3 regions of the Citricoccus parietis genome follow, and region 2 is predicted to be linked to each of the others. Evidence: riboswitches for the same ligand, from Rfam matches in the RefSeq annotation. Region 2 holds a riboswitch; each other region holds the start of a gene.
What was found. Region 2 has a riboswitch for S-adenosylmethionine ahead of ACFFIO_RS16870 (O-acetylhomoserine aminocarboxypropyltransferase/cysteine synthase family protein). Riboswitches for the same ligand answer to the same signal wherever they lie in the genome.

Region 1: it holds a riboswitch for S-adenosylmethionine, as region 2 does, so the genes downstream of both, ACFFIO_RS13915 (LLM class flavin-dependent oxidoreductase) here and ACFFIO_RS16870 (O-acetylhomoserine aminocarboxypropyltransferase/cysteine synthase family protein) in region 2, are expected to answer to the same signal.
Region 3: it holds a riboswitch for S-adenosylmethionine, as region 2 does, so the genes downstream of both, ACFFIO_RS13860 (AMP-binding protein) here and ACFFIO_RS16870 (O-acetylhomoserine aminocarboxypropyltransferase/cysteine synthase family protein) in region 2, are expected to answer to the same signal.

Annotation. Positions count from the first base shown of each region.
Region 1 covers NZ_JBHLWH010000039.1:183,488-193,577, reverse strand. Annotated here, with positions in the region: gene ACFFIO_RS13935 (HAD-IC family P-type ATPase) at 1-2,398, shown strand, start outside; gene ACFFIO_RS13930 (NAD(P)-dependent malic enzyme) at 2,558-3,946, shown strand; gene ACFFIO_RS13925 (winged helix DNA-binding domain-containing protein) at 4,048-5,145, opposite strand; gene ACFFIO_RS13920 (hypothetical protein) at 5,350-5,892, shown strand; gene ACFFIO_RS13915 (LLM class flavin-dependent oxidoreductase) at 6,014-7,417, opposite strand; SAM riboswitch class I at 7,482-7,573, opposite strand; gene ACFFIO_RS13910 (anti-sigma factor) at 7,640-8,473, opposite strand; gene sigK (ECF RNA polymerase sigma factor SigK) at 8,470-9,066, opposite strand; gene ACFFIO_RS13900 (acyl-CoA dehydrogenase family protein) at 9,264-10,090, opposite strand, start outside.
Region 2 covers NZ_JBHLWH010000047.1:153,105-163,194, forward strand. Annotated here, with positions in the region: gene ACFFIO_RS16860 (DUF1852 domain-containing protein) at 1-451, opposite strand, end outside; partial or broken gene ACFFIO_RS16865 (cystathionine gamma-synthase) at 556-1,738, opposite strand; gene ACFFIO_RS16870 (O-acetylhomoserine aminocarboxypropyltransferase/cysteine synthase family protein) at 1,740-3,044, opposite strand; SAM riboswitch class I at 3,050-3,162, opposite strand; gene ACFFIO_RS16875 (ABC transporter substrate-binding protein) at 3,315-4,319, opposite strand; gene ACFFIO_RS16880 (NtaA/DmoA family FMN-dependent monooxygenase) at 4,330-5,832, opposite strand; gene ACFFIO_RS16885 (LLM class flavin-dependent oxidoreductase) at 5,895-7,049, opposite strand; gene ACFFIO_RS16890 (LLM class flavin-dependent oxidoreductase) at 7,046-8,245, opposite strand; gene ACFFIO_RS16895 (ABC transporter substrate-binding protein) at 8,245-9,267, opposite strand; gene ACFFIO_RS16900 (ATP-binding cassette domain-containing protein) at 9,331-10,090, opposite strand, start outside.
Region 3 covers NZ_JBHLWH010000039.1:167,226-177,315, reverse strand. Annotated here, with positions in the region: gene ACFFIO_RS13875 (sodium:solute symporter family protein) at 1-13, shown strand, start outside; gene ACFFIO_RS13870 (GNAT family N-acetyltransferase) at 35-811, shown strand; gene ACFFIO_RS13865 (cation:proton antiporter) at 868-2,556, opposite strand; SAM riboswitch class I at 2,672-2,791, shown strand; gene ACFFIO_RS13860 (AMP-binding protein) at 2,804-4,924, shown strand; gene ACFFIO_RS13855 (siderophore-interacting protein) at 5,002-6,261, opposite strand; gene ACFFIO_RS13850 (heme ABC transporter ATP-binding protein) at 6,297-7,109, opposite strand; gene ACFFIO_RS13845 (FecCD family ABC transporter permease) at 7,109-8,311, opposite strand; gene ACFFIO_RS13840 (heme/hemin ABC transporter substrate-binding protein) at 8,308-9,510, opposite strand; gene ACFFIO_RS13835 (HtaA domain-containing protein) at 9,646-10,090, opposite strand, start outside.

The DNA of each region.
Region 1 (10,090 bases), on a different contig from region 2:
CCTGGCGATCGCCACCTGTGCCGTGGCCATCATCGTGCTGGGCCGCTGGTTCGACCTCGTGTTCTGCCTGGCCGCCGTGGCCAATGTGGTCATCGGCGTGATCCAGGAGTACTCGGCCAAGCGCAAGCTCGATGCCATCGCCCTGCTCCACCAGGACGCCGCCCACGTGCTCCGCGACGGCACCGAGCACCCCGTGCGGCTCGAGGAGATCGTGCTGGACGACGCCGTGGTGCTGCGCCGCGGCGACCAGGTCCCCGCGGACGGGGTGGTGCTGTCCTCCGACGGCCTGGACATCGACGAGTCCCTGCTCACCGGCGAGGCCGACGCGGTGGGCAAACGCCCCGGTGATGCCGTGCTCTCCGGCTCCGCCGTCCTCTCCGGGACGGGCCTGTTCCGGGTCACGGCCGTCGGGCCGGACTCCCATGCCTCGCGACTGGCCACCGAGGCCCGCCGGTTCTCCAAGATCCCCTCCGAGCTCCGTGGCGCGCTGGACACGGTGGCCACCTGGCTGACGATCGCGCTGGTGCCCATCGCCGCGCTGATCGTCAACGGACAGGTCCAGGCCGTGGGCGGCTGGACACGTGCCCTGGAGCAGGACGCGATCGAACCAGCCGTGGTCGCCTCCGTCGCCGCGATCACCTCGATGATCCCACAGGGCCTGGCCCTGATGACCACCATCTCCTTCGCGGTGGCCGCCCTCAAGCTGGCCCGTCAGGAGGTGCTCATCCAGGAGCAGCCGGCGGTCGAGATCCTGGCCCGGGTGGACACTGTGTGCCTGGACAAGACGGGCACCCTCACCGAGGGGCGGATCGTCTTCGACGGCTCCACAGACCTCACCCCCGGCCCAGCCGGCCTGACCGATCTCCGTTCCGCCGGGGCACTGGTCCTGGGCTGGTTCGGCGCCGACGCGAACGCCAACCCCACCGCCCTGGCCCTCGCGGAGGCCTACCCCACGCTGCCCACCGTGGCACCCACGGACCAGGTGGCCTTCGCCTCGGAGCGGCGCTGGTCCGCCGTGGCCTTCGGCCCCGCACCCCTGCGCGACGCCGACACCGGCGCCGGCGGGGATGTCCCGCCCGGCGATGCGGTGCACGGGGCCTGGGTCCTGGGTGCCCCGGAGGTCCTGCTCCCGGCGTCCGGCAGCGGCCTCGAGGCGGACCGGCGCGCGCACATCGAGGCGCTGTGCGATGAGACCACCAGCCGCGGGCTGCGCACCATGGTGCTGTGCCGCTCCACGGAACCGGCCGGCATCGGGAACTGGTTTGATACGGGCCGGGACCTGCCGCCCGCGCTGGAGGCCGTGGCTCTGCTGACCTTCCGCGAAAAGGTGCGCGATGACGCCCGTGAGACCCTCGAGTACTTCCGCGCGCAGGACGTCGAGCTGAAGGTCATCTCCGGTGACCATCCCCGGACCGTCGCAGCGGTGGCCCGCGAGGTCGGCATGGACGTCCAGGGGGACGGTTATGACGCCCGGAACCTGCCCTCCGATCCGGAGGAGCGCCGGGTGGTGCTGCAAGAGCACTCCGTCTTCGGCCGGGTCTCCCCCGAGCAGAAGAAGGGGATGGTCACCGCTCTGCAGCAGGACGGCCACGTGGTGGCCATGACCGGGGACGGCATCAACGATGCCCTGGCCCTGAAGACGGCGGACCTGGGGATCGCGATGGGCAACGGGGCGCCGGCCACCAAGGCGGTCTCCCGCATGGTGCTGCTGGACAGCAGGTTCTCCCGCCTGCCCTCGGTGCTGGCAGAGGGCCGGCAAGTCATCGCCAACATGGAGCAGCTGGCGCACATGTACCTGACGAAGACGGCCTATGCCGTGCTGTTCGGTGTGGTCTTCTCCCTGCTGGCGTGGCAGTACCCGCTGCTGCCGCGCCAGGCCTCCACCGTCGATTTCCTCATGATCGGCCTGCCGACCTTCTTCCTGGCCCTGGTGCCGAACCAGCGCCGTTACGTCCCCGGGTTCCTCGGACGCGCCCTGCGGTTCGCGATCCCCTCCGGCCTCGTCATCCTCGCCGGGCTGCTGGCCGTCAATGGGTACGCGCGCTGGTTCGCCGGCTTCTCGGGCGACGCCACGGGGCCGGCCGGCGCCGTGGGAGAGGTGTCCCTGCAACAGGTGCAGACCGCCTCCGTGATCACCCTGACGCTCATGGGCCTGTGGGTGCTGAACCTCATCTCCCGGCCCCTGACGAAGTGGAAGCTGTTCCTCGTGGCCGCGATGTACGCCCTGCTGCTGCTCGTGCTCCTGATCCCCGCGTCCCGGGAGTTCCACCAGTTCGAGATCCCGCCAGTGGACCTGGCCCTCGCCGCCGTGACGATCGGTGCGGTCGCCTGCGTCCTGCTCGAGGGAATCCACCAGTTCCACCGTCGGCGCCACGCCGCGTCGGCCACCTCACCGTGACGTCCTGAACCTGCGGACGAGGGCGAACATTACGCCGCGTACTGCGGGGTAGAAGCCGTCCGCCGCTACACTCTGTATCTTGCCGGCCGTGCCGCTGCGGCCGCGATGTTGGCGACCCGTCCAGCAACCGTTCGGATCCCGATTCCAAGGAGCATCCCCATGGCAGCACCCAGCCCCGGCTATTCCATTTCCCTGCGCGTCGAGACCCCCGTCTCCTTCACCGCGACCTCTGACATCGCCACGGCCGTGGCCGGCACCGGTGCCGCCGTGACCGGCCTGGACGTGATCGAGTCGCACCACCGGTTCATGACCGTGGCCGTCGGCTGTGACACGGTGGACGCGGCCCATGCCGATCGCGTCCGCGAGGCCGTGGACGCCCTCGAGGGCATCACCGTCCATGAGGTCACGGACCAGACCTTCCAGCTGCACGAGGGCGGCAAGATCGAGACCACCCTGCGCGTGCCGCTGCGCACCCGGGACGATCTCTCCCGGGCCTACACCCCGGGCGTGGCCCGCGTCTGCAAAGCGATCGCGGAGGACAAGGAGCTGGCCCGCCTGTACACCATCAAGAAGAACACGGTGGCCGTGGTGACGGACGGGACCGCCGTCCTCGGCCTGGGGGACATCGGCCCCGAGGCCGCCATGCCCGTCATGGAGGGCAAGGCGGCCCTGTTCAAGCAGTTCGCCGGCGTGGATGCCTGGCCGGTGGCGCTGGACACCAAGGACACCGAGGAGATCATCAGCATCGTCAAGGCCATCGCCCCGGCCTATGGCGGCATCAACCTCGAGGACATCTCCGCCCCGCGCTGCTTCGAGATCGAGGCCCGGCTGCGCGAGGAACTGGACATCCCCGTGTTCCATGATGACCAGCACGGCACCGCGATCGTGGTCCAGGCAGCCCTCACCAACGCCCTGAAGCTCACCGGCAAGAAGATCGAGGACGTCAAGATCGCCGTCGCCGGGGTCGGCGCGGCCGGCACCGCCATCATCCGGCTCCTGAAGGCCTCCGGGGCCCGCCACATCGTGGCCGCCGGCCGGGCCGGGATCATCGAGCGCGGCTCCCAGCATGCCGACGCCAACCGCCAGTGGCTCGCGGACAACACGAATGAGGAGGGATTCTCCGGCTCCCTCAAGGAGGCTGTGGTCGGTCGCGACGTGTTCATCGGCGTCTCCGCCCCGGACCTGCTGGACGAGGCCGATGTGGCAGCCATGAATGAGGACTCGATCGTGTTCGCCATGTCCAACCCGGATCCGGAGGTGCACCCGGCCATCGCGTCGAAGCACGCCGCGATCGTGGCCACCGGCCGCTCGGACTTCCCGAACCAGATCAACAACGTGCTGGCCTTCCCCGGCTTCTTCCGCGGCCTGCTGGACGCCGGGGCCTCGGACATCACCGACGAGATGCTGGTCGTCGCCGCCGAGGCCATCGCGGGGACCATCACGGACGAGGAGCTGAACCCGAGCTTCATCATCCCCTCGGTCTTCGACCCGGAGGTCTCCCTCCGGGTGGCCGCGGCCGTGGCCGAGGTCGCCACCCCGCGGGGCTGAGCGCCCTTTTCCCGACGCGCGGGCCCCGGCCGGTTCTTCCGGCCGGGGCCCGCGGTGTCCGACCGGTCGTCCTGACCGGTGCCGACCGGTGCCCGACGGCGTCAGGCCGGCAGCGCGGCGCTGAGACGGGGGACCGCCCTGGCCACCGGGCCGGGCAGCTCTCCGAACGCCGTGACCTCGACAGGCTGGCCGCGCCGGGTGGACCTCTTCCAGGTCCCCACGGCGTGGCCGCGATGCAGCACCGTGCCCTTGAACACCCCATTGCGTCCGGGGACCACGAGCGTCTCCTCATCCCTCGTCAGCACCGCGGAACGGTCCTGGTAGCCGAGGACGATCTCATCGAACCCGGGCAGCAGGACCGGCGCGGCGGTGGCCCGGGCCCGCTCTGCGTGCCGGTCCGGCAGGTCCGGGACCATCCAGTGCTTCCGCCCGTCCACGTCCGCGGGCAGCAGGTCCGGCTGAAGGTCCGCCAGTGCAGCCCGGGCCTGGGTCTTGCCGATCTTGGACCACCAGCAGAAGTCCTCCACGGTGGCCGGGCCGTGGGAGCGCAGGTAACGCAGCAGCAGTTCGCGGACGCCGTCCTCCCGGCCCGGCTTCCGGCCTGGCGTCCGGCCACGCATTCGACCAGAGGCTTGACCGGAGGCGATCCACTCCGTGGCCAGGACGATGCGTTGTTCCCGCCCCTCGGTGGGGCCGAAACACAGCACCCCGCGCAGGGCGAGGAAGAAGATCAGGTGGTACCCGCGTCCCTCATCCACTGACAAGCCCTCCTGGGTGAACCGGTCCAGGAGCTCCGAACGGGTCAGTCCCGGACCTGCCAGGGCTTGAAGGGCGGCTGACTCGGCCCGGTCGAGCACGTCCGCGTCCAGACCGAGCTCCCGGCGGCGCCGTTCGCTCGCCTTCAACGTCTGGCCCGCAGTGAGGTCCAGGATCCAGCCGAGGTCCTCGGCCGCCACGGCGAACAGGGTGCCGCGCATCGGCCAGGACCGGACGATGCTCCCCGCATCGTAGACCTCGCGGACCGCTGCGGTGGAGCGGTCCACGCTGCGCAGGGCCAGGGACACGGTGGAGCCCGGGTAGTCCTGGCCCTGGGTGCACGTCAGCCATCGCGCCGCCTCGGCGGCAGTGGGCAGCGGATCGATCAGCCCCTGGGAGATCAACCGCATCCGCGCCACCTGTTCGGAGCTGAGAATCAGCATGCCCCCTCCTTCGCTGGGGACAGTGTGCCACGGAGCCCTAGGACTGCGCCGACTGCCGCTGTTGTCGGCACCATGCCTGAGGAAAGGCTGTGAATCCCCCGGTGCCCGGCTGTGCACCGATTGACCTGGCTCCGCCCGCGGTGAAGACTCGGGACATACCCGAGCGGTCACCCCGCCACGGGCAGACGCCACAAAGGAGACGACATGAAACGATTGATCACCCTCGGCATCGGCGCGGCCCTCGGATATCTCCTGGGCAGTCGCGAAGGACGAAAGAACCTCGACAAGTTCGCCAAGAACGCGCAGAGCTTCTGGAACGACCCGAAGACCCAGGACCAGGTGCAGAAGGCCACCCAGAAGGCCACCAGTGCCGTCAAGGACCAGGCCCCCGTGATGGCGGACAAGGCGGCTGGCCTGGCGGACAAGGCCACGGACGCCCTGAAGGACAAGGCGCCGAACCTGGCGGAGAAGGCGGACAAGGCCAACGCCGCCGCCCACTCGGCCACCGAGAAGGGGGCCAACGCCGCCCAGGGGCTGGCGGACAAGGCCTCCGATGCCGCAGACAAGTCCGCCGGCAAGCACGCCTCCGGTGACCAGTCCGTCACCAAGGATTCCGACACCCCGGCGACCGGCTCCGATGCGAATGCCTCGAGCGGGAACACCAACGTCAAGGACGCCTCCGGAGACGTGGTCTCCGATCCGTCCCAGTCCCTCGAGACCGAGGGCGGCGGACCCGGACGCTACTGATCCGGCACCGTCCCACCACGCACCGGAACCCCGGTCCCCGCTTCAGGGGGCCGGGGTTCCTGCATACCCGGTTGCCGCCACGGTCCCGGGCTGACAATCGGCCCGACGCCGGCCCGCAGCCTCAGGCGTGCGCGCGGTTCCGCAGTGCGAACCCGGAGCCGTAGTGGTTCTGCGGCAGGTGGTCGCCACGCCCGAAGAGTTTGTGGCGCATGGTGCCCTCGGCGTACTCGGTCTTGTAGCGACCGAGCTGCTGCAGCTCCGGGACCACATACTCGACGACATCCTCGAAGGTGCCCGGGGTGATGTGGTAGGCGAGGTTGAAGCCGTCCACGTCGGTCTCGTCCTGGATTCGCGCCAGTTCCCGGGCCACAGTCTCACCGGAACCGATGATGACCGGGCCGAAGCCGCCCACGCCGCACCACTCCGCGAGCTTGCGGACGGTCCACTCGATCGAGTCGTCGCCGGAGGCCTTCTTGAAGGTCTCCACGGCGGACTGGATCGCGTTGGACTTCACGTCCCCAATCGGCTCGTCGAGCTCGAACTCGGCCAGGTTGATGCCCATCCAGCCGGACATCAGCACGAGGCCACCCTCCACGTCGATGTACTGCAGCAGGTCTTGGTACTTGGCCTGGGCCTCCTCGTCGGTGGCGCCGGTGACGATGGTCTGCATGGACATCACGCGGACGTCGTAGGGATCGCGCCCGGCCTCGACCAACGCCTGGCGGATCTTCGCGGTGGTGCCCTTGATCAGGTCATCCGTGGGCGAGTTGATGAACACGGCCTCGGCGTGCTTGCCGGCGAAGGCCCGGCCGCGGGTGGAGGCGCCGGCCTGGTAGATCACCGGGGTGCGCTGCGGGCTGGGCTCGGTGAAGGCGATGCCGGGGGTCTTGAAGTAGGTGCCCTCGTGTTCGATCCGGTGGACCTTGGACGGGTCGATGAAGACCCCGGACTCCTTGTCGTTGACGACCGCGTCGTCCTCCCAGGAGCTCTCGAGGAGCTTGTACACCACATCGAGGTATTCGTCGGCGTGGTTGTACCGCTCGTCGTGCTCCATCTGGTCTTCCTGGCCCATGTTGATGGCGGCGGAGGGCAGGTAGCCGGTCACCACGTTCCAGCCCACGCGGCCCTCGGTCAGGTGGTCCAGGGTGGCCAGGCGGCGGGCGAACGGGTAGGGGTGCTCGTAGGCGGTGCCGGCGGTGACCCCGAAGGTCAGGTTCTTCGTGACGGCCGCCATCGGCGGGACCACGAGCATCGGGTCGTTGACCGGGACCTGGGTGCCGGCCTTGAGCGTGGCCTCGTCCGAGGCCCCGTAGACGTCATAGGGCCCGAGCACGTCGGCGATGAACAGGCCGTCGAACAGGCCCCGTTCCAGGGTCTGGGCCAATCCGGTCCAGTAGCCCAGGGTGTTGTAGTCGCGGGCGCGGTCCTCGGGGTGGCGCCACAGGCCCGGTGACTGGTGGGCCACGCAGTTCATGTCGAAGGCATTGAAGAGGATCTCGCGCTTGCCGGTGGCGGTGGTGGGCACGCCCTCCGGGAGATCGTTCGATCCATGGGCGTTCTCGTTGCTGGGGACAGACACGGTGGTGCTCCTTCCATCGGTCCTGGCGGTAGCACCTGTCCGGTTGCCCGGTGGTTGCTGCGGCGTCATCGAGCCAGATCTCTCAGCCGCTCTGGATGGGTACCCATCGATTCCACCACACCTTCGGTCGCGACCCCAACCGGGGTTCACGCGGAGTCACCCGGCGTGTCAGCTCGAGGCGAGGACCACGATCGGATCCGTGGTCGGTGCCTCGGACCCGCCGGCCGGTTCCACGGTGACGGCGAGCGCCGCGTCCGCCGGAACGTCCTGCATCCGCACGAGGGCGAGGCCATCCTGGACCTCCAGCAACCCGGCCGGCTGGGGCGCCGCCTCGCCCTGGATGGTCCACATCTGGTAGTCGCGGCCCTCGGCGGGAGCCGGCAGGCCCCGCGCGGCCAGCACGGTCTCACCGGACGGGGCGCGGGCCACCTCGACCTCACCGCCGCCGGTCACCGGGGACTCCAGCCGTTCGGCCCCGTCCACCTGCAGGATCTGCTCGATCGCCGTGAGCTGGTCGCCCTCGGTCACGCCGCCCGTGGGCGCCCACGGCTGACTCACCACCACGGCCACGGCGACGGCGGCGGCCGCGGCGGCCGAGACCGCCCCCACCCACCAGCGGCGCGCGGTCGGCCGGCGTCGGGCACGGTGGCCGTCCAGATCGGCGACGCCGGCTCGCTCGGTGCCGACGCCGGAGCCGGTAGTGCCGGATCCCGCTGCGGGCGAGGCGTCGCCGTCCGCGGCAGGCCGCGCGTCCTGACCGGTCCCGGCCACGGCCGAGAGGACACGGTCCCGCAGGTCGGCGGGAGGCTCGGCCGGTGTGCTCACCGCCAGGCGGGCAACGGTGCTGTTGAGGGCATCGGCCCGGGCACGGAGCTCAGGGTCTGAGCCGAGCTGCTGCTCGATGGCGCGGCGATCGTCCTCGTCCACGGCGTCCAGGGCCCAGGCGGCGAGCAACTCCGCGTCGAACTCGTTCTTGATCTCGTTCTCGTTTCCGTTCGTCATGCTCCCACCCCCAAACAGTCCTGTAGTCGTTGGAGCGCACTGCGCATCCGGGATTTCACGGTGGCCAGTTTGGCCCCGAGTCGTTCAGCGACCTGCCGGTAGGTCAGCCCGCCGTAGTAGGCCTGCGTCACGGCCTCGTACTCCAGGCCGGTCAGCGTGCCGAGGCATTCCGTCACGCGCTCCCGGTCCTCCGCCGACTCCACGGCCTCGGAAACGTCGTCCCGGTCCCGCTCGAACCCGGCCACTCCGGCCCGTTCCTCCCGGTCCCGGCCGGACTGGGTGGAACGGATCAGGTCGACGGCCCGGCGGTGGGTGATCGAGCAGACCCACCCGACCACGGATCCGCGGTCAGGGTTGAAGCGCTCGGCGGAGCGCCACACGTCCACGAGGGCCTCCTGCGTGACGTCGGCCGCGAGGTCGGCGTCACGCACGATCTTCCGCGCCAGGCCGTAGGCCGAGGGGGCCACGGCATCATAGAACGCGGCAAAGGCCTCCTGGTCTCCAGTGGCACTGCGCTGGAGCAGGCCCACCAGGTGGGCGTTCCGCTCGCGCGCGGCACTGCGGCCGGGTCCGGTGCCTGCAGTGCTCGTCATGGATCCACCCTAACCGGGCAAGGGGCCAGGATCGGCTTACCTGTCAGGGGCGTCGCTCAATATGGGTGGTCTCTTCATCCGCATGGCTCCTCCTGTGCTGGCCCGGTGTTGGTCCGGTGGTGGTCGGTCCGGTGGCCTGCTCGACCGCCGGGTGCTGTCTGGTGTTCGGAGCCGACGGCCCTGCGGATGGGTCGGCTTCAGGCCTCGTCGGTGGTGCCGGTCTGGAGGTAGGGCACGGTGCGCGTCCCGTTGACCTCCCAATCGCCCACCATCCGGGCCATGAACACGGCCGGATCGTGGCTGGCGATGGTCCGGGCGTTGCGCCAGTGCCGGTCCAGCTGCAGGTCCGTGCTGGTGGCGGAGGCACCGAGCGTGTCGAAGATCCGCGTGCACGTGTCCAGCACCAGCTTCGGCACCATCACATGAGCCCGGTGGGCCGTCAGGGCGGCGCGGTGCATCGCCTCGTCCGCGGCGCCGTCGCCTTCCGGCTGCTCCAGCCCGACGGCGGCGAGTGCCAGTGCCGCATCCAGGTCCCGCCCGGCGGCGCGCACGAGCTCCTCGGCGGTGGCCTGCTGGGCGGAGAGCTCGCCGATGATCCCCAGCAGCTGGTCGTCCTCGCGCGGGGTCAGTCCGCCCCCGGTGTTCGGCGAGCGTCTCCGCCGCCGGGTCTGCTCCACGCCGTCGCGCAGCGCGGCCCGTCCGATGCCAGCCAGCAACGCCATCAGGGTGGACTCGTGGTGCAGCGGGACCGGCCCGTCGGCCGGCGGCAGCGCCAGCAGCTCCTCGACGCCGGCCCCGTGGAACTCCATGGTCCCCGTCCCGGTGAGTCGCTGGCCGAAGCCGTCCCAATCGTCCTTCACCGTGATCCGCGGTTGCCGCACCCGCACCACGGCGAGCGCGACGTCGGCCCGCTGGGGGCCGCCCCGGCCGCCCGAGCCGGCGGCCGGCGTCGTGTCCTGGAATCTGGCACGCTGGGATCCGGTGGGGCGGGGCAGGACCTTGCGCCGGACAGCGCGGGACACGC
Region 2 (10,090 bases):
AGTCGCTGGGGATGCTGGACCGAGACGCATTCGCGTTGTGTTCCGGCAGCAATACGCTGAAATCGTAGTCCCGGATATACGACGAGAAGTTGTTCCCCACGATTCCGTCGATACGCACGTTGGACAGCGTGTCGAGGATCCGCACGTCGAGGATCTCGATCAAGGGAATTACCGCATCTTCGCCGTTGGCGGCGAAGCGCAGATCGACGGAGACGATCTCAATCTCGACGGCATAGCGGTCTCGGCTCGGATTGTCCCAGTGCGCCAGGTCATTGAAGCGATGATCGATCATCGACAAGGTGTTGCGGAGGTTCTGCTGACGATTCTCGCCGCGGGCCAGATTCGCAAAGTTCGTCGTGCCTCGAGAAGTGGAGGACGGGGAGTACTCCTCATCGAAGCGGGTCGTGCTGATATCGAACGCGAATTCGTTCGTCCTGGTGATCCGATGCATCAGTTCCTCACGTTGGACTGTGGGTCGACTTCCCACGTCCGCGCTGATCTCAATCGCACTTCGCTGTTGCTGGTGTGTTGCTCGCCCGAGGCGCCCCACGCAGTCCAGGGCCTCCTCGAGATCGGCCCGCAGGTCGGTCACGTCCTCGACGCCCACGGACAACCGGACGAGGTCGGCGGGCACCTCCAGCGCCGTGCCCTGCACGGAGGCGTGCGTCATCTCCGAGCAGTAGCAGACCAGGGACTCGACCCCGCCAAGGCTGACGGACAGCGCGAACAGTTCCGTGGACTGCGCGAAGGCCCGGGCCGCGGCCTCGCCGCCGGCCAGCCGGACGGACAGGATCCCGCCGTAGCCGTCCATCTGCCGGTTCGCCAGGCCATGGCCGGGATGGTCCGGTAACCCGGGGTAGTACACCTGCGCGATCGCCGGATGGCCCTGCAGCCACTCGGCGAGCTCCGCGGCATTCGCGCCGTGCCGGTCCATGCGCAGGCCCAGGGTCTTCAGCCCGCGGGCGGCGAGGTAGCTGTCCTGCGGGCCGGCGACGGCACCGGCGGCGAACTGCTGGTAGCCGACGGCCTCGGCCAGCTCCTGCCCGCGGAACTCCCGGCCGGCCACCACCACGGCTCCGCCCAACACGTCCGAGTGCCCGCCGATGTACTTGGTCGTGGAGTGCACCACGGCATCGGCGCCGAGGTCCAGCGGCCGTTGCAGGTACGGCGAGGCGAAGGTGTTGTCCACCACCAGCAGCGCGCCGGCCCGGTGTGCGATCTCCGCCCAGGCCGGCAGGTCAGCGATGCCCAGCAGGGGGTTCGACGGGGTCTCCACCCACAGCACGGCGGTGGCCCCCGGTCGCACCGCCGCCGCGACCGCCGCGGGCTCGGTGATGTCCACGGGCGTGTTCTGCAGGCCCCAGGGTCCGAGGACGTTGTTGATCAGCCGGTTCGTGCCGCCGTAGCCGTCCCCGCCCAGGACGATATGGTCCCCCGGGCGCAGCACCGAGCGCAGCAGGGCGTCCTCGGCGGCCAGTCCCGAGGCGAACGCGAAGGCCCGCACCCCGTGCTCCAGGGCCGCCAACTGCGTCTCGAATCCGTTGCGCGTGGGGTTGGACCCGCGGCTGTACTCGTGGCCGCCGCGCAGCACGTTGATGCCGTCCTGCACGAAGGTGCTGGTCTGGTAGATGGGCGGCACGACCGCCCCGGTCAGCGGGTCCGGCTGCTGGCCGGCGTGCACCGCCGTCGTGTTGAATCCCCGGCGGGTGGTCCGCGCGGTGTCGGGAAGGATGCTCATCTCAGCGGGCCCTCCCGGTCAGGGCGGACGCCGGCACGACCGCCAGCGCACGGTCGAGGTCGGCGATCAGGTCCTCCGGACACTCCAGGCCGATGGACAGCCGGACCGTGGTCTCGGCGATCCCCGCGGCGTGGCGCTGGGCCGGGCTGAGCCGGCAGTGCGTCATCGTCGCCGGGTGGCTGACCAGGGAGCGCACGTCCCCGACGTTGGCCACGAGCTGGAACAGTTCCAGGGCGTCGATGAACGGGCCGACGGCCTCGGGGCCCGCGGCCAGGTCGAAGGAGAACACCGAGCCCGTGCCGAGCGGGAAGTCCCGCGCCGCGACCGCAGCACTGGGATGTCCGGTAATCGCCGGGTGGTGGACGCGCCCGACGGCGGGATGCCCGGCCAGGTGCTCCGCCACGGCGTGCGCGGTGGTCCCGTGCCGTGCGATGCGGACTGTGAGGGTCTCCAGCCCCTGGATGAACTGGGCGGCGCTGGCCGGGGCCAGCGAAGGGCCCAGGTCGTGCAGGAACTTGCTGCGGGCCAGCGCGAGGTAGGCGCCGCGACCGTGCCGCTCCGTGAGGGCCTGTCCGCCGTAGCGGGCCCTGGGCCGGGCCAGTTGCGGCCAGCGGTCCGGTGCGGCGCCGAAGTCGAAGGTGCCGCCGTCGATGATCGCCCCGCCCAGCACGGCTCCGTGGCCGCCGAGGAACTTGGTGGCGGAGTGCACCACCACGTCGGCGCCGTGTTCCAGCGGCCGGTACAGGGCCGGCGTCGCCAAGGTGCTGTCCACCACGACCGGGACCCCGGAGGCGTGGGCGATGTCCGCCAGCGCCCGCAAGTTCGGCAGGGTGGCCAGCGGATTGGTGATGGACTCCAGGAAGAACGCGCGGGTGTCCGGGCGGATCGCCGCGGCCCAGGCCGCCGGGTCGGCCGGGTCGGCGAAGGTCGTCTCGATGCCGAAGTCGGCGAAGGTGTCCGTCAGCAGGTCGACCGTCCCGCCGTAGAGCTGGCTGGAGGCGATCAGGTGCTTCCCGCCGTGGAGCAGGGTCAACAGGGACAGCGCGACGGCGGCCTGGCCCGTGGCCGTGCCGATGGCCCCGATCCCTCCCTCCAGGGCCGCCAGCCGGTTCTCGAAGACGGCGACGGTCGGGTTGCCTGTCCGGCTGTAGGTGAACCCCGGGATCTCCAGCCGGAACATCGAGGCGGCCGTGGCGTGGTCGGGGAAGCGGTAGGCCGCCGTCTGGTGGATGGGCACGGCCACCGGCCAGTAGGGGGCCTCCGGCTCGTAGCCGGCGTGGATCTGTTCCGTGGCGTGGTGATTCATTCAATCCTCCATCGGTCCTGGCGGTAGCACCGTGCCCGCCGGATCCGGTGTCCCGGACTCGGCTGGATGGTTGCTGCGGCGTCGTCGAGCCAGATCTCTCGGCCGCTCTGGATGGTGTGGTGGGCCCATCCCACTCGATGGACCCCGCCGGAGTCCAGCGCGGGGCGGACGGTGCTTCACATTGCTGAACGCCCGGACATCGTCGGGCCGGACGGTCGCGCCCGGCTACGTCCGCCGACGTCGGGCCGGGTTTGTGACAGGTTGTGACGATCAGTCCTTCAGCCCGGGCGGGTTCAGCACGGAGGCCTCGATGCCCTCCTCGGTCAGTCCCCACCCCTGAAGGATCTCTCCGTACACCCCGGTCTGGATGAGGTGGTCGAGCCCGGCCTGGGCGGCCTCGCCCAGACCGGTGTCCTTCCGCACGGCCACCGAGATGTGCGCGGTGTCCGGCCAGCCACCGGCCACCAGGCCGACCAGCCGGGTCTGACCGGTCTGGGCGGCCTTGTAGGCGCCGGTGGCGTTGGGGCCGAAGTTCGCGTCGGCCCGTCCGGCCTGCAGCGCGAGTCCGGCAGCGGAGTCGTCCTCGTAGTACTGCAGATCGACCGGGTCCAGGTCCGCCTGACGGTTCTGCCGGTCCCACTCGAGCAGGACCTTCTCCTGGTTGGTGCCGGAACCGACGATGACGCTCAGGCCCGCCACATCCTCGGCCGTGGTGATCTCCTGGTGGTCCGAGTCGGCCTTCACGTAGAACCCCAGCTTGTCCTCGCGGTAGCTGGCCATGTCGTACTTCTTCTTCCGTTCGTCCGTCACCGTGACGTTGGAGATGACGGCCTCGTACTTGCCGGACTCCAGGCCCAGGGGCCAGTCCTCCCAGGCGACCGGGACCAGGTCCAGTTCCAGGCCGAGGGAGTCGGCGAGAGCGGAGGCGATGTCTGGGTCGCTGCCGACGGGCGTGGTGTTGTCCGTGGCATATACCGACAGCGGGGCGGAGTAGGGGACGGTGGCGACCGTGAGCTTGCCGTCGGCCGACACCTGCTCCGGGACCAGGGCGGCCGCCTTCTCGGATGCGGTGGCCTCGGGGCGTTCGCGGTCCGGGGACAGGTCCACCGTGGTGCCGCCGCCGGTATCGACCTCGGCGGCACCGGCAGTGGCGCTGCTGCCGGGGTCGGAGCAGGCGGTCAACCCGAGCAGGGCGGCCAGTCCGGTGGCGGTGAGTGCGGTGAGACTCCGGTGGCGGCCCCGGGGCCGCGGGACGGTGCGCAGGGTGGTGGTCATGGGGGTCCTCTCAGGTGATGGCCGGCTGGGGTGCCCGGCCGGCGTCGTGGTCTTCGCGGGTTGCGCGGTCCCCGATGGCGGCGCCCGCACTGTCCACGCTGTCCGTGCCGTCCGCAACTCCTGCGCCCGCGCCCTCGTCGTCGGGCCAGTCCAGGCCCAGGTGCTCGCGCAGGGTGTCCCCGGAGTACTCGGTCGGGTAGACCCCGCGCTCCTGCAGCTCGGGGACGAGGTGGTTGACGATGTCGTCGAGCCCGGACGGGATCAGCCACGGGGTGATGTTGAACCCGTCCACGGCGCCGAGCCGGGAGTACTCGGCCAGCCGGTCGGCGACGTCGGCGTAGGACCCGGAGAACGTCCGGGAGGCGCCCCGGGACGAGCGCTCACGGACGAACTGCAGGATGTTCTGGCCCTTCTCGGCGGCCTCGCGCCGCCACGCCGCGGTCAGCTCCGCGGCCTTGGCACCCTGGAAACCGCTGCCCCGGGTCACATCGGTCTCGTCCACGGCCGGTGCGATGTCCGGCAGCGGCCCCTCGGGATCGACGCCGTCCAAGGCCCGGCCCCAAAACTGCTCGAGATAGGCGATCGCCTGCTGCGGACCGATCTGGTGGCTGCGCACCCACTCCAGCTTCTCCTCCGCCTCCCGGGGGGTCGGGGCGAGGACGAACTCGGTGCCGGGCATGATCTTCACCGCGTCGGCCGGCCGCCCGGCCTCCACCGTGCGCTCGGTGATGTCCTTCCGGAACGCCAGGGCGTCGTCGAGGGCGTTGTGGGCGGAGAAGACGACGTCGGCCTGGCGGGCGGCGAAGTCCCGGCCGGTCGGCGAGTCCCCCGCCTGGAACAGCACCGGCCTGCCCTGGGGGCTGCGCGGCAACCGGGAGATGTAATGCACCGTGTAGTGCTCACCCTCGTGGTGGACCGGGCCGATCCCCTGCCGGTCCAGCCACTGCGGCGCCCGTCCGTCGGCTGCGATGGCGTCCGCACCCCAGGAGGACCAGACGCGCTTGGCGGTCTGCACGAAGGCCTCGGCATGGGTGTACCGGTCGGCATGGTCCAAGTAGCCACCGCGGCGGAAGTTCTCCCCGGTCCACTCGTTGTCGGTGGTGACGATGTTCCAGGCCGCCCGTCCCCCGGAGATGAGGTCCAGGGAGTGCAACCGGTGGGCCAGGTCCGCGGGGTCGTTGTAGGTGGTGTTCTGCGTGGCCACCAGCCCGATCCTCGTGGTGACCCGTGCCAGGGCCGCGAGCATGGTCTGTGCGTCCGGCCGACCGACCACGTCGAGGTCGTGAACGTGCCCGAGGTGTTCGCGCAGCCGCAGTCCCTCCCCGAGGAAGAAGGCGGCGAACAGGCCCCGCTCGGCGGTCTGGGCCAGGCGACGGAAGGACTCGAAGTCAGTCTGTGAGCCGGCCTCGGGGACGTTCCAGACGGTGGAGGAGTTCACCCCCTGGAAGAAGACGCCGAACTGGAGTTGCCGGGAGGGCCGGGCTGGTGAGGTGGGTGCAACGGGGGCTGACATGTGAAGGACTCCTGGTCTTGTCGAATCGTCCGGGTTCGTCGGGCTGTTCGGGCTTGCGCGCCTCAGGCGGTGGCGAAGCGGCTCGCGGGGCGCGCCAGGCCCAGGGTCTGGCGGAAGGTGCGGCCCGGCCCCACGGGGGCGAGGATCCCGGCCCGGCGCAGTTCCGGGAGCACCCGGTGGGACAGTTCGGCGGCGTCAGTGTCCAGGACCGCCGGGTGGATCCGCACCCCGCCGGCCACGGACAGCAGCTCGGTGAGGTAGTCGGTCAGTTGCGCGGCGGTCCCGGCGAACCGTGCCGGTCCGGCGGGGGCGGCCTCCCAGGTCTCGAGCTCGACCCAGCGTTCCTGTGCTGTCTGGCCGCGCGCGTCGAGCACCACCGTCAGTTCCGCCACGACCGTGTCCGCGTCCAGGCCCCCGACGGACCGGGCGGAGGCCTCGGCCAGCAGGGCCTCGAGGTCGGCGGCGGTGACGAGCACGGCGTCGGTCCCGTGGCCGCCGTCCAGGCGCAGGCCGTCGCCGGCCCCGGAGCGGTCCAGCAGCTGCGTCGGCGTCCACACGGGCAGTTGTCCCTGCAGGGGTCGCGGGATGATCGACGGCCCCTTCACCGAGAACCGCTTCGCCGTCACGTCGGCGTAGTGGACCTTGTCCCGGTCGATGTACCGCCCGGTGCACCGGTCCCGGATGACCGCGTCATCCTCCCAGGTGTCCCAGAGCCGACGGTTCGCGGCCACGACGTCGGCCGCCTCACCGCCCAGCTCCGCCTCCGGCACCGGGTCCCTCCCGACGGCGGCCCCCTCCTCAGCGAGTCCGCGGGCGGACACGATCCAACCAGCCCGGCCCGAGGAGACGTAGTCCAGGGACGCCAACTGGGTGGCCACATGGAACGGCTCGGTGTAGACGGCGTCCACGACCGGGACCAGGCCGATCGACCGGGTCGCCGGCGCGGCGTAGGCCGCCCGCTGGACCGCGTCCAGGCGCGCCGCCGGGCCGTGCGTCGGAGCCAGCCGGCCGTCGCCGAAGGTCACGGCGTGGAAGCCGGCGATCTCGGCGTCACGGACGGCCTGCACCGTGCGCTCCCCGGTCAGGACCTCGGCGGGAGCCCGGCCGGTGACGCGCCACGCGGCCGGGTGGGCGCCGTCGCCGTCCACCTCCAGGGCCAGGATGCCGCGGCCGCCACGGGACAGGTCGCTGCTGGTGCTGCTGGTACTGCTGGTCATGGTGTCCTCCATCCGGCGGGCACGGGTTCCGCCCGGTGATCGCTGCTGGTCGGTGCGCTGGGATGTGCGCCGTGGACGGCGCTGCCCGGTGTGGTGGGGGCGGTGCTGATCGGTGCCACGCCCTCGGTCCGGGCACCGAAGGGATCCTCGGGACCCCAGAGGGTGGTGGGCGCGGCGTGGCGCACGAGCGGGATGACCTCGGTGGCGAAGCGCTCGAGGACCTCGAGCTGCTCGGCGAAGGGCAGCGTCGTGGGCAGGGAGACGGACTGCAGGTCGTGCCCGTACGCCACGTGGTAGTCGAGGATCTTCCGGGCCACGTCCTCGGGGCTGCCCACCAGGGCCGGACCGTGCGAGACGGCGTGGTCGATGTCCCGGAAGGGGCTGTTGTTGCCCGGTACGTTGCGGCCGGCCGTCAGGGCTTCGTACACCGGGCCGAAGCGCCGCTTGGCCTCGGCGGTGGTGTCCGCGATGAACACCCCGCCCGCCCCGGAACCCGAGCCGATGTACCGGTGCCGAGGATCGTGGCCGGCCTCGTCGTAACTGCGCACGTAGTGCTCGATCAGCACCCGGTAGTTCTCCCGCGGCTGGATCGCGTTCGCGGTGAACAGCGGATCCCCCCAGCGGCCGGCCAGCTCCGCCGAGGCCAGGGACGTCGCCGAGCCGTGCCAGACCCGCGGGGTACCGGCGAAGGGGCGCGGCGTCGTCGTGGTGGGCTCACTGAGCGCCGAGCGGAACCGGCCGGACCAGGTGACGTCCTCCTCGTCCCAGAGCCGGCGCAGCAGTGCGTACTTCTCGGCCAGCAGGTCCCACTGGTCGGCCAGGTCGAGGCCGAACAGCGGGTACTGCAGCACCTCGTTGCCCTTGCCGATCGTCAGCTCCAGCCGGCCCCGGGACAACTGGTCGATGGTGGCGTAGTCCTCCGCGACCCGCACCGGGTCCAGCACGGACAGCACCGTCACGCCGGACTGCAGGCGGATGCGGGAGGTGCTCGCGGCGATGGCCGCCAGCACGGTGGTCGGCGAGGAGGAGATGAACTCCCCGGCATGCCGCTCCCCCACGGCAAAGGCGTCGTAGCCGAGTTCCTCGGCCCGGCGGGCGGTCTCGATGACCTGCTCGAGCCGATCGGCGGTGGAGACCATCTCCCCGGTCAGGGGGTTGCGCTGGTGCGGGATGATGTCCAGGACCTGGAAGCGCATCAGGGGGCCTCGATGGTCTCTGCGGTGACGACCTCGGACTCGGGCACGGCTTCCTCGGTCAGGCCCCAGCGTTCCAGGACCTCGGCATAGCTGCCGTCCTTGATCGCGGAGTTGATGGCCGCGCTGACCGGCTCGGCCAGGCCGCTGCCGCGCAGGGTCGTGGCGGCAACCAGGGTCTCGGAGGGCCATCCGGCGTTGACCTTGCCGACGACCTTGAGGTCGTCCCGGGTGTTCTCGCGGTAGACCGTGCTCGGATACGGGGCGAAGTTCAGGTCGATGCGCCCGGAGGCCAGCGCCAGGATGGTGTCTGCCTCCGCCGCGTAGTACTGCAGCTCGGCGAGGGCCTTGCCGTCGGCCTCGAGCTCTTCGTTCCAGGCCAGCAGGATCTTCTCCTGGTTGGTGCCCGAGCCCACGGCGACCTTCAGGCCGGAGATGTCCTCGGCCCCGTCGACAGTGACCTCGGACTCCGCCTTCGCCTCGAAGCCCATGTAGGCCGCGCGGTAGGGGGCGAAGTCGAACTTCTGGGCCCGTTCGTCGTTGATGCCGACGTTGGAGAACACGGCCTCGTACTCTCCGGATTCCGTCTTCAGGGGCCAGTTCTCCCAGGACGTGGTCTTCAGGTCCAGTTCCAGCCCGAGCTTGTCGGCCACGAGCTGAGCGATGTCGATCTCCGTCCCGACCACGGTCCGGTCATCCGTGGCGTGGAAGGCCAGCGGCACCGAACCCCCGGTGGATCCCACCGTGAGCTTGCCGTCCGCAGCGATGTCCTCGGGCACGAGAGCGGCCAGTTCAGGGTCCGCCTCGACGCGGATCCGCCCCTCCTGCTCGGGGCTCGCGTCGTACACGATGCCATTGGCCCCGGTCAGTGCCCCGGCGCCGGCCCCCGTCGCGGTCGCGGACGGGGCGGCGCCGGCTTGCCCCGCGACCGGGTCGGAGCAGCCGGCCAGGGCCAGCAGCGCGACGGCGGCCGTGGCCGTCGTGGCCGCGAGGCGGTGGGCGGGATGTCGGTGGAGGGTGTTCATCTCGATGGTCCTGGTTCTGTCGATGCGGTGTGGAAGTGCTGGTCGGGGTGCGGAGGCGTCAGGTCAGATGTCGTAGTCGGGCTCGAGGACCTTGGAGAGGAAGGCCCGGGTGCGTTCGTGACGGGGGGTGCCGAAGATCTGGGCTGGGGTCCCCTCCTCGACGATCGCCCCTTGGTCCATGAAGACGACGCGGTCGGCCACGTCGCGGGCGAAGGTCATCTCATGGGTGACGATCACCAAGGTCGTGCCGGACTCGGCGAGGCTGCGGATGACGTCCAGCACCTCGTTGACCAGCTCGGGGTCGAGGGCGGACGTCGGCTCGTCGAACAGCACGATCTTCGGGTCCAGGGCCAGGGCGCGGGCGATGGCGACCCGCTGCTGCTGGCCCCCCGAGAGCTGGCGGGGGTAGGCGTCGATCTTGTCCGCCAGCCCCACGCGCTCCAGGAGCTCAACGGCCCGGGCCCTGACCGCTGCCTTGCCCCTGCGCTGGGCGTGGATGGGTGCCTCGGTGACGTTCTCCAGGGCGGTCAGGTGCGGGAAGAGGTTGAAGCTCTGGAAGACCATGCCGATCTGGGTGCGCTGGGCCAGCACCTCGTGCTCCCGCAGCTCGTGCAGCCTGCCGTTGCGCGGCCGGTAGCCGATCAGCTCGCCGTCCACGGCGATGGTGCCGCGGTCCACCCGCTCCAAGTGGTTGATGGTGCGCAGCAGGGTGGACTTGCCGGAGCCGGACGGGCCGAGGACGGCCACGACCTCGCCGGGTTCCACGGTCAGGGTGATGCCCTTCAGGACCTCGTTCGCGCCGAAGGACTTGTGCACGTCACGG
Region 3 (10,090 bases), on a different contig from region 2:
GCCGGCTTCCTGACCGGCGGAATCCTCGCCTACCGTGGTCATCACCACCGCACGCCAGGAGGACCCCGTGAACGACCTGATCCCGACTGAGCCCGTTGGCGCTCCGGTCACCGACACGCCCACCAACACCGTCACGGACCCTGCCGCCGTGGCGCGGGTGCATGAGCGCCTGCTGGTCCCGAACTTCCCGCCCCGTGAATTGGTCTCGGTGGAGGAGCTGCTCGAGGACGTCGCCCGGGGCTCGGCCACGGTGCGCGTGGTCGGCGAGGCGTCGGACCCCGTGGCCGTGGCCATCATCGCGACCTTCGCCGACTCCCCGGCCGTGCTGCTGAGCTATGTGGCCATTCGTGCCGACCAGCGCGGGCGGGGCGTGGGCACGGCGCTGCTGTCCGGGCTGCTGGCCGGCATCACCGCGGACGCGGAGGTCTCGGTGGTGCTCGCCGAGGTGGAGCACCCCGACCATCATCAGGCCCACCCCGTGCACGGGGACCCGGCGGCACGGCTGCGGTTCTATGCCCGGCTCGGTGGACAGATCCTGGACGTGCCCTACTTCCAGCCGCCGGTCGACGAGACGCAGGACGCCGTCTACGGCATGCTCCTGCTGGTCCTGGCCGCGCCGGAGCGCTTCGTCCGCGGGCAGCGGCTGCTGCCGGAGGCGGGACTGGCCGCAGCCCTGAAGGAGTTCATGGCTGGGACCGATCCGGAGCGGTATCCCGTCGGCTCCGTGCTGGAGGCCGCTGGCCATCCAGAGGGCGTCCGGATGCTGACCGTCGAGGAGCTGGGCCGCGCCCCGGTGGCCCACCGCCCGTGAGCCGACCGCAGGACCTCTGCCGGTGTCCCTGACCCTGGCCCCGCACCGCCGCGGGGCTACTGCATCCGGGTGGACTCCGCGTCGATGAAATGCTGCGCCCGCTGGAGGGTGTGCGAGGAGTAGGTGCCGCCGGCCCGCGCGTCGAGCAGGACGGACTGTTCCACGTCCACGAGCTGGCGGCGCAATTCGCGGTGCTGCTGGGCGTGACCGTCCGGATCGTCGTCATTGACCATGGCGGCCAACGCCTCCGTGGCGGCCAGGCCCCGGCTCCGGGTCCGCTCCAGCACCTCGGGGGCGAAGGGTCTGCCGTTCTCCCGCCGCAGTGCCTGGTTGTCCAGGAAGGCCTCGCGGGCGGCGATGATCTCCTCGGCCAGGCGGGTGACCTCGCGGCCCTCGGCCTCCTCGTTGGTGCCCTTGATGCCGAGGACGCGGATCAGCAGGGGCAGCGTGCCGCCCTGGACCACCAGGGTGATGATGGCGACGGTGAAGGCGATCAGGATCAGCTCGGCCCGGTAGGGGATGTCCGAGGGCAGCGACTGGGCCGCCGCCAGGGTGACGGCCCCGCGCATCCCGGACCAGGCCAGCACGGCACCACCGCGCCACCCGAGGCTGTGGGTGGCTTGGAACTGTGCGTCCGCACGCCACCGCTGCAGCCGCGCCGCGCGGCGTGGATTGGCGTCCTGATCGCCCTCGGCGACGGCTTCCAGGGCCGCGTCCAGCTGCTCGGCAACGCCGGGGATCCGGCGCTGACGGGCCCGGAGGCGGGCGATCAGCGGGACCACGAACAGGATGCGGACCACGAAGAGCATCACGGTGCAGGCGGCCGCGAGGGCGACGGCCATCCACAGTCCCCGGTCGGAGGACTCGGCGTCCGCGACGATGGAGGTGATCTCGAAGCCCATCAGCAGGAACACGCCGTTCTCCAGCAGCAACTGGATGGTCCGCCAGTTGGTGCGGTCGGTGATGCGGTCCACGGCACTGAAGCGTTTGGGCGCCTGATGCCCGGTGATCAGCCCGGCCGCCACCACGGCGATGACGCCCGAGGCGTGCAGGTTCTCCGCCGGCATGTAGGCCAGGAACGGCACGGTCAGCGAGATCGCGGTGGTGAGCACGGGCTGCTGGCGGATCCGGGACCGGGCCCACACCGTGAGGGCACCCACCAGCAGCCCGACCGCCACCCCCGCGATGACCGCGTAGACGAAGTCGCCGATGGCGCCCCAGAACGTGATGCTGCCGGCGGTGGCGGCAATGGCGGTGCGGAGCATGACGAGTGCCGTGGCGTCATTGACTAGCCCCTCCCCCTCGAGGATCATCACCAGCCTCGGCGGCAGCCCCAGCTTCTTGCCGATGGACGTGGCGGCCACGGCGTCCGGCGGGCTGATCACGGCCCCCAGTGCCACCGCGGCGGCGAAGCCGATGTCCGGCAGCACCCACCAGATCAACCACCCGGTGGCGAAGGCGGAGGCGATCACTAGCAGGACGGACAGGGCGCTGATCGTCTCAAGGTCCCGGCGGAAATCCGTGATGGGGACGTTGACTGCGGCCGAGTAGAGGATCGGCGGCAGCGCGATCATGAGGATCCACTCCGGCTCCAGCAGGATCCTGGGCGCGCCGGGGATCAGGCTGCAGGCGATGCCGACGATGACCAGCAGGATGGGTGCGGCCACGCCCAGCTTCGGCGCGAAGAGTGACACGAGGACGATGATCAGGATGCCGGCCACGGCCAGCAGTGCGAATTCTTCCAAGGGGCCTCCCCGTTCCGGTGGCTGGCGTCACCACTGCCCGTCCAGACTAATCCCGGCGCCGTAGCACGGCTTCACCGGTTTGGCCCGGGCCTGGGCCCCGGACGTACAGTGGAATCGACCATCCCGAGCGGCCGAGAGATCTGGCTCTGTGACGCCGCAGCAACCCGTGGTCGACGCCGGCCCCTTTCCGGGCACGGCATCGGCCACCAGGTGCTACCGCCAGATTCGATGGAAAGAAGGTTCTGTCTTGTCTGTTGCCCCGAACACCACCACCGCCGAAACTGGCGCCCTCCCCGCTCCGCTGCCGGGCCCCCTGCCGGACTCTCTCCTGAACTCCGCCGACACCACCGCCCACCCCGGCCGCCCCGCGAACCTGCTCCACGGCGGTCTCGGCGACGGCCACCCGGTGGACGAGGCTGACCGCCTGGCCTTCTGGGATCAGGCCGCGCGCCGCCTCGACTGGCAGACGCCGTGGCACACCACCCACTCGTGGACGGCCCCGGACCCGGAGGCCGAACGCGGCCCGGAGATCCGCTGGTTCGAGGGCGGCACCCTCAACGTCGCGGTGAACTGCGTGGACCGGCACGTGGACGCCGGCCGCGGGGACAAGGTGGCGCTGTACTTCGAGGGGGAGCCCGGCGACCGCCGCGCCGTGACCTACGCGCAGTTGCAGAAGGAGGTCAGCCAGGCCGCGAATGCGCTGACCGAGCTGGGCATCGGGAAGGGCGACCGCGTGGTCGTCTACCTGCCCGTGCTGGTGGAGACCATCGTCATCACCCTGGCCTGCGCCCGGATCGGTGCCGTGCACTCGCTCGTGTTCGGCGGCTTCTCCGCCGAGGCCCTGAAGTTCCGCGTGGAGGACACCGGCGCCAAGCTCCTGGTGACCTCCGAGGGCCAGTTCCGCCGTGGGAAGGCCGTCCCGGTCAAGGCGAACGCGGACGAGGCCGTCTCCGGCGAGAACAACATCGAGCATGTGCTGGTGCTCAACCGCACCGGGCATGTGGACGTGGACTGGGTCGAGGGCCGGGACGTCTGGTGGCACGAGATCGTGGACCGCCAGCCCGTCACGCACGCCCCCGAAGCCTTCGACGCCGAGACCGAGCTGTTCATCATGTACACCTCCGGCACCACGGGCCAGCCCAAGGGACTCGTGCACACCTCCGGCGGGTACCTGACACAGGCAAGCTGGTCCTACGACTACCTGTTCTCGAACCCGGATGTCACCGCGCGGGACCAGGACGTCCACTGGTGCACGGCGGACCTGGCCTGGGTCACCGCCCACACCTACGAGATCTACGGGCCGCTCTCCAACGGCGTCACGCAGGTCATCTACGAGGGGGTGCCCAACGCCCCGCACCCGGGCCGCCACTTCGAGGTCATCGAGCGCTACGGCGTCACCAGCTACTACACCGCACCCACCCTGGTCCGCTCCCTCATGGGCTGGTTCCCCGAGGGCATCCCCACGGACTATGACCTCTCCTCCATCCGTCTCGTCGGCACCGTCGGCGAGGCCGTGAATCCGGAGGCCTGGACCTGGGCACGCACGCAGATCGGCCGGGACCGGCTGTCCACCTTGGACGGTGAGGCACAGGCCGAAACCGGCGACGCCGGCGCACAGGTCCCGCGCGATGGTTCCGTGGGCGTGCCCATGGTGGACACCTGGTGGCAATCCGAGACCGGGGCGACCATCCTCTCCCCGCGGCAGGACGACGAGCGGTTCAAGCCCGGTTGCGGTTCCCGTCCGTTGCCGGGCGTGGACGTGGCCGTGGTGGACGACTCCGGCGCGCCCGTGGCCGCCGGCCTGCAGGGCAAGGCCGTGATCACCCGCACCGGACCGGCCATGGCCCGCACCGTCTGGGGCAATTCGCGGCGCTACTACTCCTCCTATTGGAAGGACTACGCCGAGCAGGGCTGGTTCCTGGCCGGGGACGGCGCGAAGTATGACGAGGACGGGGACATCTGGATCCTGGGCCGGATCGACGACGTCATCAACATCTCCGGCCACCGTCTGTCCACCATAGAGATCGAGTCGGCCCTGGTCTCCCACCCCGGCGTGGTGGAGGCCGGCGTCTGCCCCGTGCCGGACGCCAAGACCGGCCACGCTGCCGTCGCCTTCGTGGTGGCCCGGGCGGGCGTAGGCGAGGAATCCGCCGAGGCCTTGCGCCAGCACGTGGGCACCGTGATCGGCCCGGTGGCCAAGCCGCGGGACGTTGTCTTCGTGCCGGACGTGCCGAAGACGCGCTCGGGCAAGATCATGCGGCGCCTGCTCACCCAGCTCTACGAGGGCACCGCCCTGGGGGACACCACGTCCCTGCAGAACGAGCCGTGCGTCGGGCAGATCGCCGACGTCATGGCCGCCCGCCGCTGAACGGTTGAGTCTGGAGGGATTCACGCAATCAGCCGCATAATGTGTGAATCGCTCCAGACTCAACGAGGCCGGGCGGCTTAGTCGTCGGCCTTGCCGTAGGTCCAGTATGAGGACAGGGACAGCATCCTCCGGTCCACGCCGCGCTCCTCGGTCAGATGCCGGCGCAGGCGCTTGACCATGGACTTCTCCCCATGGACGAAGGCGTGCACCCGTCCGGCGGGCCACTCGGACCGGCCGATCCCCTCCACGGTGGCCGCCAGTTGCGAGCGCCCGAGCCGGTACTCGCCGCCACGGTGCAGCCACGTCACCCCCACGCCCGAGGGCACCGTCAGTTCCCATTCGTCGGCGGGTCCGCCCACCTCGATGAAGGCCTGCCCTGCGGCGCCATCCGGCAGCGCGGCGAGCGCGGCGGAGATCGCAGGCAAGGCCGATTCGTCCCCCACGAGCAGATGAGCGTCTGCGGTCAGGTCCGGGGCGTACTTGCCGCCCGGACCGGCGAAGGCCACCGCATCCCCCACCTGCGCTGCCGCCGCCCAGGGTCCGGCCACCCCGGAATCCCCGTGCAGCACGAAGTCGATCACCACGGTCCCGGCCTCGGTGTCCACCGAGTGCACCGTGTAGGTGCGGCGGACGGGGCGCTGGTGCTTCGGCAGTGACTTGCGCAGCGCCTGCACGTCGTAGGGCGGGGTCAGCCCCAGGGCTGGGTCCACGATGAGGATCTTGACGTACTTGTCCGTGAAGTGGTTGTCCCGGAAGTCGGCGAACCCCCGTCCCCCGAGGGTCAGCCGCTGGAAGTGCTCCCCCAGCCGCTCGGTGGAGACCACGTCCAGGACCACCTGCTTGCCCTTGCGGCGATCCGACGAATCGCGGGTCTCCACCGGCCCCAGCGCCCCGCGCCCTACCACGCCGTCCCGGTCATCGCCGTCCGCGTGGCCGTACTGGCCGTGCTGACCGTGGTCGCTGCGCTCCTGACGCCCGCCGTGCCGGTGGCGCCTGCGGTGGTGGTGGTCGTCCTTGCCGTACTTGTCCCGCTTGCCGCTCTTGCCCACGGTGCCGCCGGCCGCCACCTGCTCGCGCAATCGGGCTGCCTTCAGGGCGTACTGCGCCGCCTTGTACTCGTACTTGGCCACGGCATAGCGTTCCCGGGCCGCACGGTACCGCTCGTACGCTTCCTCGGCGTCCGGCTCGGGGCTCCCGCCCGCCGGCCGGCCAATCCCAGCCGTTGGTCCCGCCGCCGCGTTCGGTGCCGCTGGATTCCCTGCCGCCGCGCTCGCCGTCTCCGGGCTCTCTGCCGTCGGGTGCCCTGCCGTCGGGACATTCTCGTCTGTGCTGCCCATGGGTCCTTCCTGTGGCACGTCATCGTGCCTCCAGCTCAGCCTAGGGTCTGAGACGAGGAGCCGATAGGCGCGTCCGACAGCCGCCGCACCCCGGACCGGTCCGGCAGCACGCGGGTCACGCCGTCCAGCTCGAGCACGTGGATCGGTGTCCCGTAGACCTCACTGAGCAGCTCCGCGGTGCAGACCTCGGCGGCGGGCCCGTCCGCCACCACGCGCCCCTGGTCCAGCACCACGATCCGGTCCCCGTACACGGCGGCGGAGTCCAGGTCATGGAGCACGACGGCGACCGCGGCGCCGTGCGCTGCCAGCTCGCGGCATAGCTTCAGGGTGCGTTCCTGGTGGGCGATGTCCATGGCGGAGACGGGCTCGTCCAGCAGCACGGTCCGGCCCTCCTGGGCCAGCACCCTCGCCAGGGCCGTGCGCTGGCGTTCGCCACCGGAGAGCACGGTGATGGTCCGCCCCTGCAGGTGCTCGATCCCCACGGAGGCGATCGCTCCGTCCACCACGTCCTGGTCCTGGTCCACCCGTTCGGTGCGCCGCCAGGCATTGCGTCCCATCTCCACGACCTCGCGGACGGTGAAGGGGAAGGACACCGCGGAGTCCTGGACCATCACGGCCCGGCGCTGGGCCGAGTCCTGGGGCTTCCACCGGGCCACCGGGGTCCCATCCAGGCTGACGGCACCGCGGCTGGGCTGGATGTCCCCGGAGAGCACGGAGAACAGGGTGGACTTGCCGGCGCCGTTGGGTCCGATCACCACGGTGACCTCGCCGGGACGCAGGTCCACGCCGACCCCGTGCAGGATCTGGTGGCCGTTGATCTCCACGTGGACGTCCTGTGCCTCGAGCATCAGAGGGTCCCCTGCTTCTTCAGGGACTGGCGCAACAGGATGAAGAACACGGGTCCTCCGACCACGGCGGTGAAGATGCCGATCGGCATGTCGGCGAAGGGGATGACGGTGCGCGCGGCCACGTCCGCGAGGGAGAGCAACATGGCCCCACCCAGGGCGGAGAGCGGGATGAGGCCCCGGTGGGAGGGGCCGATCACGAGCCGCAGGGCGTGCGGGACCACCAGCCCCACGAAGCTGATGAGTCCGGCGTAGGCCACGGCGGCGGAGGTCAGCACGGCCACGGCAATGATGGACACCACTCGCAGCCGCCCCACGTTCACGCCGGCATGCTGGGCGGGCCGCTCGCCGAGGGAGAGGAGGTCCAGCTGGCTGCGCAGGGCCATGGCCACGACGATTCCCAGCAGGAACACGATCCCGGCCGTGCCCACCGCGGCCCAGGTGGCCCCGTTCAGGGAGCCCATCTGCCAGAACACGATCTGCTCGCGGCTGGTGGTGTCCCCGAGGAAGATGAGGAAGGACATGATGGCGCCAGCCACGGCGTTGACGGCGATGCCGGTCAGTACGAGCGTCAGCACCAAGGCCCGGTTGCCGGACGTAGCCAGCAGGTAGACGAGCCAGGTGACCAGCATCCCGCCGAGGAAGGCGGCCAGCGGCAGCACCCATCCGCCGGCGGCGGTCAGCCCGAACACGATGACCACGCAGGCGCCCACGGCGGCACCGGAGCTCACGCCGATGATCCCGGGTTCGGCCAGCGGGTTGCTGAACACGCCCTGCATCAGGGCCCCGGCCACGCCGAGGGCGGCGCCCACGATCACCCCGAGCAGCAGCCGCGGGAAGCGGATGTTCCACAGGGTGGAGTCCAGCAGCGTCTCGTCCGGGGTGGCCGCCGAGGAGCCGGTCACCGCACGCCAGACCGAGCCGATCACCTCGGCCGGGGCGGTGGGGAACTGCCCGGCTCCGGCGGAGAGCACCAGCACGGCCAGCAGCAGGAGCAGCAGCACGACGCCGGTCACCGCGGTCCGCGCCGCGGAGTGCGGCCGGGTGCCCCTGGCCGCGCGGGAGCCGTCCGCACCGGGCGGGGTTCCGCGACCGCCCCCGGTGGGTGCGCCGCCGTCGGGCGCTGTGGCGTTCACCGTGGACCGGGCCCGGCCGGGCGAAGCACTCTCCGCGGCGGCGTCCCGGCGGGTCTCGGAGACGGTCATCCTGTGCCTTCGGGGTTGTACACAGCCTCGGCCAGGGCTACGAGCGCCTGGGGCGTCCGGGGCCCGTAGGACATCAGCTGTCCGTCCGGGACGTCCACGATGCGCCGCTTCTGCCCGGCGGTGGTCTGGGCGACTCCGGGACGCTCCAGCAGGCCGGCGAGTCCACCGGTGGACTCCAGGCCTGCGGCCATGACGAGGATGACGTCCGGGTTCAGTGCGGCCAACGCCTCGGCATTGGCCGGCTTGGTGCCGGTGATGCCAGCCTGTTCGGCGGAGTTGAGCGCACCCACGCTATCTACCACATCGCCGCCGGAGTCGCTGCCCATGACGAAGAAGATGCCGGCGGTCCCCCGCACGTAGAGGATCGCGGCGCTGACCAGGTCCGCCTCGTCGTCGGGTACCAGGGCGTCGATCCGGGCCTGGGCGGTCTCCATCTCGGCGTCATAGCGCTCGACCAGCGCCTCGCCGGCCGCCGGGACACCTAGGGTCTGGGCGACCTGGACCATCATGTCCTCGTTCGCCTCGAGGCTGCGGTCCGGGTCGAACATCACCAGGGTGATGCCGGCGGAGCGGAGCTGGTCGTACACCTCGGGCGGGCCGAGGGTGGTATCCGCCAGGACGACGGTCGGGCGCAGGGACAGGATGGCCTCGGCGTTGAGGTCGTGTCCGCCGGAGGTGACCAGGGGCAGGTCCGCCATGGCGGACGAGGTGTCCGACGAGGTCCGCCCCACCAGCCGGTCGCCGAGGCCGAGACCGGTCACGATGTCCGAGAAGGTGCCGTAGAGGTCAAGCGCGAGGATCCGGTCCGCGCTCTCGATCGTCACGTCCTGGCCGTCATGGTCCGTGACGGTGACGGGCAGCTCGGGTGTCTGAGGGTTCCCGATCGGCTGGATCTCGGCGACGGTCTCGGCCGAGGAAGGGCCCTCGATGCTGGCGGGATCCGGCAGGTCGAGCGCGGGCTCTTCGTCGGCAGAGGCGTCTGCGGCAGAGGAGGCGGAAGTCCCGCTGGTGGCGCCCTCGCCGTCTGGATTCGTCGCCGCCGTGGCGGAGCCGGAGGTGGCCGCGTCCGAAGGGGCGCCGGTGGCGCCGCAGCCGGTCAGGGCCACGGTGATGGCCAGCAGGGTGGCGGTCACCGTTCCGGCCAGGGCGCGACGCCGGCCGGTGGGCCGGGTCTGCCGGGAGGAATTCATGGAAGTCATGGTGGAAGTCCTACGTCGGGCCCCAGAGGATCTGGGGCCCGACCGTGTCAGGTGTGGTTCCGGTCCGCCTGCCGCGCTCAGCGCGCGGCAGGCGGACCGATGGGGGTGGTGGTCAGCTTCGACCACGTCGCCGATTCAGGCGGCGTGGCTGCCCTGCTGGCGGCGGACCAGGACCAGGGCCAGAGCGCCGAGGGCAAGAAGCCCGCCGCCGGCCGCGATCAGCGCGGTGGTCTCCGCGCCGGTGGAGGCCAGCTGCACAGAGCCGGGCTCCTGACCGGTGGCGTACTGGCCGGTGCCGTCGGCGACCAGGACCTGCTGGCAGTCCGCGCCCTCGCCCAACGGCAGGGTCAGGCTGATCGGATCCAGCGCGGTACCGGCCTCGTAGAAGCCGGCGAAGGCCTCCGCGCCGGCAGCCGTCAGGGTGGCACTGGCACCGTTGAGCGAGACGCTGTTCTGACCGACGGACAGGTTCGAGGTGTTCACGGTGGCGAAGGTGACGTTGCTGCGGCTGAAGCCGTCGCCCTCCATGGACGAGGAAGTCACGTCCGCGATGATCTCCGCGGACGAGGGGCTCGTTTGA